Regions from separate parts of the Streptomyces longhuiensis genome, predicted to be linked through region 1. Evidence: riboswitches for the same ligand, from Rfam matches in the RefSeq annotation. Region 1 holds a riboswitch; the other holds the start of a gene.
What was found. Region 1 has a riboswitch for ZMP and ZTP ahead of LGI35_RS40280 (bifunctional 5,10-methylenetetrahydrofolate dehydrogenase/5,10-methenyltetrahydrofolate cyclohydrolase). Riboswitches for the same ligand answer to the same signal wherever they lie in the genome.
Positions count from the first base shown of each region.

Region 1 (4,399 bases):
GCATCGGAGGATGAGGGAGATCGCTGGATGACGTACGGAGTTGAGGAGCCTCCCGGGACGGGTCCGCTCTTTCGCCTCGCATGGCGTGGGTCCCCCTATGCGGGCCGCCCCGCCGAGGACCTGTGGATCGCCTTCGACGGCGATGCGGAAGGCGGTTGGTGGTTCGACGCGTACTTCCTCGGGCGCCTGCCGCTGGGACACGGCGCGCCACGGGCCGCCGAGTTCGCCCGGTGGCTCCTTACGGCGCCGCCGACGGGCCCGTACGAGCGGGAGTTCACCCTGATCGACCGTGAACCGCAGGCCGGATCCCCGCGGATCGCCGCCGGCACACGGCTGACCGTCGAGTTCCTCCTGGGCCGCGAGGAACCCGACGGGCCCGAGTATCTCCACCTGCTGCCGTCGGGCGAGACGGCCGTACGGCACCTCGGCTTCGAGGTGTGCGCACCGCTGGAGTGCGAACCGCTGCCGCGCGCCTCCCTCGAGGTGGCGGCCGCCGGACTTCTCGACGCCGCCACCGACCAGGGATCCCGGATGCGCGATCGGCGCGGTCCTGTCAGACGAGCGCGCGATCGAGGTCCGCGCCGAGCTGGTGATACGCGGCGGTGACCGTCTGGGCCAGGAGGACGGCGATGGTCATGGGGCCCACCCCGCCGGGGACGGGAGTGATCAGGCGAGCCCGCTCGGCCGCGGTGTCGAAGTCGACGTCGCCGACGTTGCCCGCGTTGTAGCCCGCGTCGATGACGACCGCGCCGGGCTTGATGTCCTCGCCGCGGATGAGCCGGGGCCGGCCCACGGCCGCCACCACGATGTCCGCCTCCCTCACGTACGCGCTCAGGTCGGCCGTGCGGGAGTGGCAGTACGTCACCGTGGCGTCCCGGGCGAGCAGAAGCATCCCGGCCGGCTTGCCGAGGATCGCGCTCCGGCCCACGACGACGGCATGCCGCCCCGCGACCTCGACGTCGTACTCGTCGAGGAGCCGCATGATTCCGCCCGGTGTGCAGGAGACGAACCCGGGCAGCCCGAAGGCCATCGCGCCGAACGAGGTCATGGTGACGCCGTCGACGTCCTTCTCCGGGGCGATGGCCTCGAACGCCGCGCGTTCGTCGATGTGCGGGCCCACGGGATGCTGGAGCAGGATCCCGTGCACCGACGCGTCCTGCGACAGCTCGCGGAGCGTGGCGACCAGCTCCGAGGTCGTCGTCTCGGCGGGGAGCTGGACGCGCCGCGACTCGATACCGGCCTTGGCGCAGCGGGCCTGCTTCATACGGACGTACGTGACGGAGGCGGGATCCTCGCCCACCAGTACGGTCGCGAGGCAGGGCGCCGAGCCCGTGCGCCTCACCAGCTCCGCCGCTCTGCCCGCGGACTCCTCGACGAGGCGCCGGGCGGGGCCGGTGCCGTCCATGAGGTGGGCTGTCTGTGTCGGGGACATGGTCGCCTCCCAGGCGTCATTGACCATTCGCCCAGGCGCGCGGCATACATCGACCCTTTGGTCAGGCCGCTCCCCGGTGGTTCTCCACCCCAGCGCCAGTCACGGCCTGTCCGCCACTGTAACGGCTTCGGCCAGCCGTGCGAGAGCCGCGGCCTCCCCGCTGCCCTCCTCGGTACTGAAGACGTGCACGGCCAGGCTCGTCTCGCCGGGCGTGGCCGGTACGTGCAGCGTCTCGAAGTCCAGGGTGAGCATCCCCGCCACCGGGTGTCTCAGGCGCTTGCGCCCCGCCGCGCACAACACGACCCCGCCGCTGTCCGCCGGGAGTGGAGGCACCGGGCACGTGGGGACTCGACCTGCACGTCCGCGACCGGGTCCGAGAGCCGTCTCACCCGGCCGCCCTTCTCTCATTTGAACGCGTTCAAATATCTGCGCTAAGGTGGTGCCGACGCGATGAGGGGGCTTCATGAAGATCGTGATACCCGGCGGCACCGGGCAGGTGGGGACGATCCTGAAGCGTGAACTGGCCGAAGCGGGACACGAAGTCGTGGTCCTCACGCGGCGGCCGGTGCGCGACGGGGACACGCGCTGGGACGGCGAGACCCTGGGCCCCTGGGCCGAGGCCGTCGACGGCAGCGACGTCGTGATCAACCTCGCCGGACGCAGCGTCAGTTGCCGCTACACCCCCGCCAACCTCCGGGCCATGATGGACTCGCGCGTGCGGTCCGCCGAGGTCGTCGGCGAGGCCATCGCCGCCGCCGCGCGCCCTCCGAAGGTGTGGCTGCAGATGAGTACGGCGACCATCTACGCCCACAGCTTCGCCGCACCGAACGACGAGGCGACCGGCGTGCTCGGCGGCGACGAGGCCGGCGTCCCGGGTTACTGGGGCTACAGCGTCGAGATCGCCAAGGCGTGGGAGCGGGCGCAGGAGCAGGCGGACACCCCGCACACCCGCAAGGTCGCCCTGCGCTCCGCGATGGTCATGAGCCCCGATCGCGGCGGCGTCTTCGACATCCTCCTGCGCCTGGCCAGGCTCGGCCTCGGCGGTCCGGTCGCGGGCGGCGGCCAGTACGTGTCCTGGATATACGACCGTGACTTCGCCCGGGCGGTCCGGTTCCTGATCGCACGCGACGACCTGGAGGGGCCCGTGAACCTCGCTGCCCCGGAGCCGCTGCCGCAGCGTGACTTCATGCGTGCGCTTCGTACGGCATGGGGTGTTCCGCTGGGCCTGCCCGCGACGAAGTGGATGGCCGAACTCGGCGCCTTCGCGCTCCGCTCGGACACCGAACTCCTTCTGAAGAGCCGCCGTGTCGTCCCGGGCCGACTGCTCGACGCGGGCTTCTCCTTCGACCACGCCGGGTGGCCCGATGCCGCCGCCAACCTCGCGCGACGTGTCCGTGGCGGACGTGACGTCACGCGGGCCATGGTGGCGGACGGGCTGGTGTGAGGCGGGGGCGTCCACGTCGGGAGGCCCGCGTCGTCACCAGGGGAGCGGGCCCTCCGCGGAGACGTACGTGCCGGTCGGGCCGTCGGGACCCAGCAGGGCCATGCGCACGATGATCTCGGCGCCCTCCTCGACGGTCTGGATGCCGGTGTGGGCGTTCAGGTCCGTCGCGGTGTAGCCGGGCTCGACCGCGTTGATCCGCATGCCGGGGAACGCCTTCGCGTACTGCACGGTGATCATGTTCACCGCCGCCTTCGACGCGGGGTAGGCGACTCCGGGATACGCGTGGGTCGGCGTACCCGCGTCGGTGACCCGCGCCAGCGAGGCCAGGCCGCTGCTCAGGTTGACCACGACCGGCGCGTCGGACTTCTGCAGCAGGGGCAGGAACGCGTGGGTGACACGTACGACGCCGAAGACGTTCGTCTCGAAGGTCGACCGCATCTCGTCGGCGGTCACGTCCGCGGCGCCGATCACGCCGCCGTCCGGGGTCCGGCCCTCGATGCCGGCGTTGTTGATCAGTACGTCGAGGCCGCCGTCGGCCTCGATCGCCTTCACGGCGCCTGCGACGGACGCGTCGTCCGTGACGTCGAGCTGGACCCGGCGCGCGCCGAGCCGCTCGGCGGCGCGGCGTCCGCGCTCGGGGTCGCGGCTGCCCACGTAGACGGTGTGGCCTGCGGCGACGAGCCGACGGGCGGTCTCGAAACCGAGACCCTTGTTCGCTCCGGTGATGAGTGTTTTCGTCATGACACCAGCGTGCGGCGGAGCGGCACCGTCAGCCAGGCGTCCCGTCTTCCTGGGACCGGCAGTACCAGGCGGTGCGGCCGGGCGCGGGCCCAGGTGTGCTCCCGGGCGCCGGCCCGAGACTCGTCCCGTCGAGTGCCATCTCGATCTCAGGTTCAGGGTGAGAGTTTGGTGATCTTGTGGGGTGCGCATCGTGCTGGGCGCGGCGCGTGTCACCGTCCGCCGAACGTCCTCCGGTAGGCCTCGGGCGGCAGGCCGGTGACGCGGGCGAAGTGTCGCCGCAGCGTGGCGGAGGTCCCCATGCCGGTGCGTGCCGCGATCCGCTCGACGGAGTCGTCACTCGACTCCAGCAGCTCCTGCGCCTCCCGCACGCGCTGGCTCAGCAGCCATCTCAGGGGTGCCGTCCCGGTGACGGCATGGAAGTGCCGCACCAGGTTGCGGCTGCTCATGCCCGCCTGCCGGGCCATGTCCTCGACGGTGAGCGGCTGGTCGATCCGCGCCAGCACCCAGGGGAGCAGATCGGCGAGCGGGTGGTCGCGCCCGTGCGTCACCGGCGCCGGGATGAACTGCGCCTGGCCGCCGTCCCGGTGGGGCGGGGTCACGAGGTGCCGCGCGAGGGCGTTGGCCACCGTCGCCCCGTGGTCCGTGCGGACGATGTGCAGGCACAGGTCCATCCCGGCGGCCTTCCCCGCGGACGTGAGGACGCTGCCTTCGTCGGTGAACAGCACGTCGGCGTCGACCCTGACGCGCGGGTACCGTTCCGCGAGCCGTGCCGTGTGCGCCCA
Region 1 covers NZ_CP085173.1:8,860,537-8,864,935, forward strand. Annotated here, with positions in the region: gene LGI35_RS40275 (hypothetical protein) at 28-606, shown strand; gene LGI35_RS40280 (bifunctional 5,10-methylenetetrahydrofolate dehydrogenase/5,10-methenyltetrahydrofolate cyclohydrolase) at 554-1,432, opposite strand; ZMP/ZTP riboswitch at 1,455-1,545, opposite strand; gene LGI35_RS40285 (MmyB family transcriptional regulator) at 1,532-1,897, opposite strand; gene LGI35_RS40290 (TIGR01777 family oxidoreductase) at 1,896-2,876, shown strand; gene LGI35_RS40295 (SDR family oxidoreductase) at 2,910-3,617, opposite strand; gene LGI35_RS40300 (helix-turn-helix domain-containing protein) at 3,827-4,399, opposite strand, start outside.

Region 2 (4,399 bases), 3.0 Mb from region 1:
AGCAGCGCGCCGGGCGACACGTCGTCGATGAGCCGTACCGACACCTCCACCACCCCGAACCCGAACCCCGAGCCGAGCCCCAGCGCGAGCGCCCGGCCCCGCCCCGGCAGCCGCCCGGCCACCGCCCCGATCAACAGCACCCCGAGCGCCGTCCCCAGCATCGCGTACCGCAACGCGTCCGAACCGGCCTCCTCCCCCTCCGTCCCCGACGCCAGCCCCAACATGGCGAGCCCCGCCACCACCACCCCGACGGCGCCCCACTCGACGCCGCTCAGTCGTGCGTCCAGCAGCCGCGTGGAGACCACCGCCGTCACCGCCAGACTCGCGGCGAGCGCCGCCCCGACGGCGTAGATCGGAATCGACCGCAGCGCCACGACCTGCAGCACGAACCCGAGCAGGTCGAGCCCCAAGCCGGCGACATAGCGCCACTGCCGCAGCGCCCGCAGCAACAGCGCGGCGTCGACACCGGACCCCGACCCCGGCTCCGCGGCCCGCGCGGCCATCGCCTGCAACACGGAAGCCGTACCGAAACAGACCGCCGCCCCGAGCGCGCAAAGCATTCCAAGAAGCACAAAGCGACTGTAGAGGGTGTGCCTGGGCCGACCGGCCCGCGAGCGGCTCCTCGTCCGGGGGTGCCCCCATGAGCGGCTCCCTCTCCGGTGGTGTCCGGGTGAGCGGCTCCCTCTCGGGTGGTGCCCCCCGCGAGTGGGCGGACCACGAGTCGGCCGTCGGCGCGCCGAAGGCGCACCGCCGTCAGACCGTCAGACCGCCAGAACGCTAGACCGTCAGACCGCCAGGACCGCGCGGAGCTGGTCGAGCCCCCAGTCCAGGTCCTCCTTACTGATCATCAGAGGGGGAGCGATCCGGATCGTGCTGCCGTGGGTGTCCTTGGCCAGGACACCCCTGGCCATCAACTTCTCCGAGATCTCCCTTCCCGTCCCGTACGACGGGTCGATGTCGACCCCCGCCCACAGCCCGCGTCCCCGCACCTGCGTCACCTTGCCCGTGCCCGTCAGCAGCCCGAGCTCCGCATGGAGATGCTCGCCCAGCTCAGCCGCCCGCTGCTGGAACTCCCCGGTGCGCAGCATCGCGATGACCTCGAGCGCTACCGCGCAGGCCAGCGGATTCCCGCCGAACGTCGACCCGTGCTCACCCGGCTTGAACACCCCGAGCACCTCGCTGCTGGACGCCACCGCCGACACCGGCACGACCCCACCGCCGAGCGCCTTGCCCAGCACGTACATGTCGGGCACCACGCCCTCGTGCTCACAGGCGAACGTCCGCCCGGTCCGGCCGAGCCCGGACTGGATCTCGTCCGCGATGAACAACACGTTCCGCTCGCGGGTCAACTCCCTTACCGCGGGCAGATATCCGGCCGGTGGCACGAGGACACCGGCCTCGCCCTGGATCGGTTCGAGCAGCACCGCGACGGTGTTCTTCTCGGTGACAGCGCTGCGCAGTGCCGTCAGATCGCCGTACGGCACGATCTCGAAGCCCGGCGTGTAGGGACCGAAGTCCGCGCGCGCCTCCTGGTCCGTGGAGAAGCTGACGATGGTCGTCGTGCGCCCGTGGAAGTTGTTGCCCGCCACGACGATCTTCGCTCTGCCGTCGAGCACCCCCTTGACCTGGTACCCCCACTTTCTCGCCGTCTTCAAGGCGGTCTCGATCGCCTCCGCCCCTGTGTTCATCGGCAGCACCATGTCCATGCCGCACAGCTCCGCGAGCTGGGTGCAGAACTCGGCGAACCGGTCGTGATAGAAGGCGCGGGACGTCAGCGTCACCCGCTCCAGCTGCGCCTTGGCGGCCTCGATGAGCCGCTGGTTCCGATGGCCGAAGTTGAGGGCCGAGTAGCCGGCGAGCAGGTCGAGGTACCGGCGCCCTTCGACATCCGTCATCCACGCGCCCTCCGCCGTGGCGACCACGACGGGAAGCGGATGGTAGTTGTGCGCGCTGTGCGCTTCGGACGCGGTGATGAGGGCTTCCGTTGCGGCATTCGGAGGAGTCACAGCAGTCACGGGATCTCCGTTCTTACAGCTCTGATGGCGCGAAGATGTGGGCTTGTGACCCCTTCCTACCGTCGCTCGCATCGTGGACCGGGAAACCTCGCCCTGCGGCGCGCCCGGTAGTGTGGCCCGCAGGGCCGTGACTGGCGCGCTGGGATGGGACCGACCATCAGGGAGCGGCCTGTGAACTGTGTGCCGTGCGCCTGGGCCGACCCGTGAACCTCCCGCTCTCGACCTCGCTCGAGCAGGGGAGGTCCCATCCGTCCGGAGGTCCGTCATGTCAGAGCCCACCCTCTCCACCGAATCCGTAGCGTTCCGTAGCGCCCTCGATGTGATCCGGGCTGTCGAGCCCCGCGTGGCCGACGCCATCGGCCAGGAGATCGCCGACCAGCGCGAGATGCTCAAGCTGATCGCCAGCGAGAACTACGCGTCCCCGGCCACCCTCCTCGCGATGGGCAACTGGTTCAGCGACAAGTACGCCGAGGGCACCGTCGGCCGCCGCTTCTACGCCGGCTGCCGCAACGTCGACACCGTCGAGGCCCTCGCCGCCGAACACGCCCGCGAGCTCTTCGGTGCCCGCCATGCCTATGTCCAGCCGCACTCCGGCATCGACGCCAACCTCGTCGCCTTCTGGGCCGTCCTCGCCCAGCGCGTCGAGGCGCCCGCCCTGGAGCTGGCCGGCGTCCGCAACGTGAACGACCTCTCCGACGCCGACTGGGCCGAGCTCCGTCAGGCCTTCGGCAACCAGCGCATGCTCGGCATGTCCCTGGACGCCGGCGGCCACCTCACCCACGGCTTCCGCCCGAACATCTCCGGCAAGATGTTCGACCAGCGCAGCTACGGCACCGACCCGCAGACCGGCCTCGTCGACTACGAAGCCCTGCGTGCCACCGCCCGCGACTTCAAGCCGCTGATCATCGTCGCCGGCTACTCCGCTTACCCCCGCCTGGTGAACTTCCGCATCATGCGCGAGATCGCCGACGAGGTCGGGGCGACCCTCATGGTCGACATGGCGCACTTCGCGGGCCTGGTCGCCGGCAAGGTCCTCACCGGCGACTTCGACCCGGTGCCGCACGCGCAGATCGTCACCACCACGACGCACAAGTCGCTACGCGGCCCGCGCGGCGGCATGGTGCTCTGCGACGACTCGCTCGCCGACCAGGTCGACCGCGGCTGCCCGATGGTCCTCGGCGGCCCGCTGCCGCACGTCATGGCCGCCAAGGCCGTCGCCCTGGCCGAGGCCCGCCGTCCCGAGTTCCGCGAGTACGCCCAGTCGGTCGTTGACAACGCCCGTGCCCTCGCCGAGGGCCTGACCCGCCGTGGCGCCACCCTCGTCACGGGCGGCACGGACAACCACCTCAACCTGATCGATGTCGCCACCTCCTACGAGCTCACCGGCCGCCAGGCCGAGAACGCGCTCCTCGACTCCGGCATCGTCACCAACCGCAACTCCATCCCCTCCGACCCGAACGGCGCCTGGTACACGTCCGGCATCCGCATCGGAACCCCTGCCCTGACCACCCGTGGCCTGGGCACCGCGGAGATGGACGAGGTCGCGGGCCTCATCGACCGCGTGCTCACCGCCGCCGAAGCGGGCACCACCAGCAAGGGCGCGCCCTCCAAGGCGCAGCACGTCCTGGACGAGAAGATCGCCGACGAGGTCTCCACGCGAGCGTCCGACCTGCTGAGCGGCTTCCCGCTCTACCCGGAGGTCGACCTCACCTGATCGCTTGACCGGCCCGTCACCAGCCGCACCGACGGGCCGGTCAGTGCGTTCCCCCAGTTGTGGGAGCTGGAGAGCGATCCTCAGGAATCGATCAGCTGCTGCCGTGGTCCCGCGTCGGGCGGGGTCCCGCCTGTCCCGCGACGACCCGGCAGCCTGTCGGCCAGGGGTCGCAGCACCAGAGCCAGCGCGGCGCCCGCCGCCAGCCCCGGTATCGCCCACCACCAGTCCACCCCGTCTTCGCCCCCGGCTGCCGAGGCCCGCGCGCTTTCGGAAGGCCCGGCATCGCGACCGTCGGCGGCCGGAGCCGGAGCTCCGCCGAGCGCTTCCTTGGACCGGTCGGGCGACTGCCAGGGCACCGGGAAGATCGGGCTCCCGCCCTTTTCGGACCGCGCGCCCATGACCCCGAGGTCCTTCAGCAGCGCGCGCAGCTCCGCCGGCTTTCGCGCTTTGTGCCAGTACCCGTTGTAGGAGTCCGGCACGTGCGTCGCTGTGTGTATCCAGACGTCCTTCGTGCCCGGCGAGTCCGGATAGACCCGGTCGACCCGCCACGGCAGCACGTCGTGCACCAGCCATGTGACATTGAGCTGACGCCCCGCGCCTATGCCCAAGCCGGGCGGCTCCTCCCGGCGCCCCTGGTCCGGCTCGCCCAGGAGACTCTCCAGCGGCCCGT
Region 2 covers NZ_CP085173.1:5,837,196-5,841,594, forward strand. Annotated here, with positions in the region: gene LGI35_RS27045 (DMT family protein) at 1-560, opposite strand, end outside; gene rocD (ornithine--oxo-acid transaminase) at 786-2,015, opposite strand; ZMP/ZTP riboswitch at 2,133-2,219, shown strand; gene LGI35_RS27055 (glycine hydroxymethyltransferase) at 2,281-3,729, shown strand; gene LGI35_RS27060 (hypothetical protein) at 3,810-4,399, opposite strand, start outside.
Region 2: another riboswitch for ZMP and ZTP. It lies ahead of LGI35_RS27055 (glycine hydroxymethyltransferase); the one in region 1 lies ahead of LGI35_RS40280 (bifunctional 5,10-methylenetetrahydrofolate dehydrogenase/5,10-methenyltetrahydrofolate cyclohydrolase).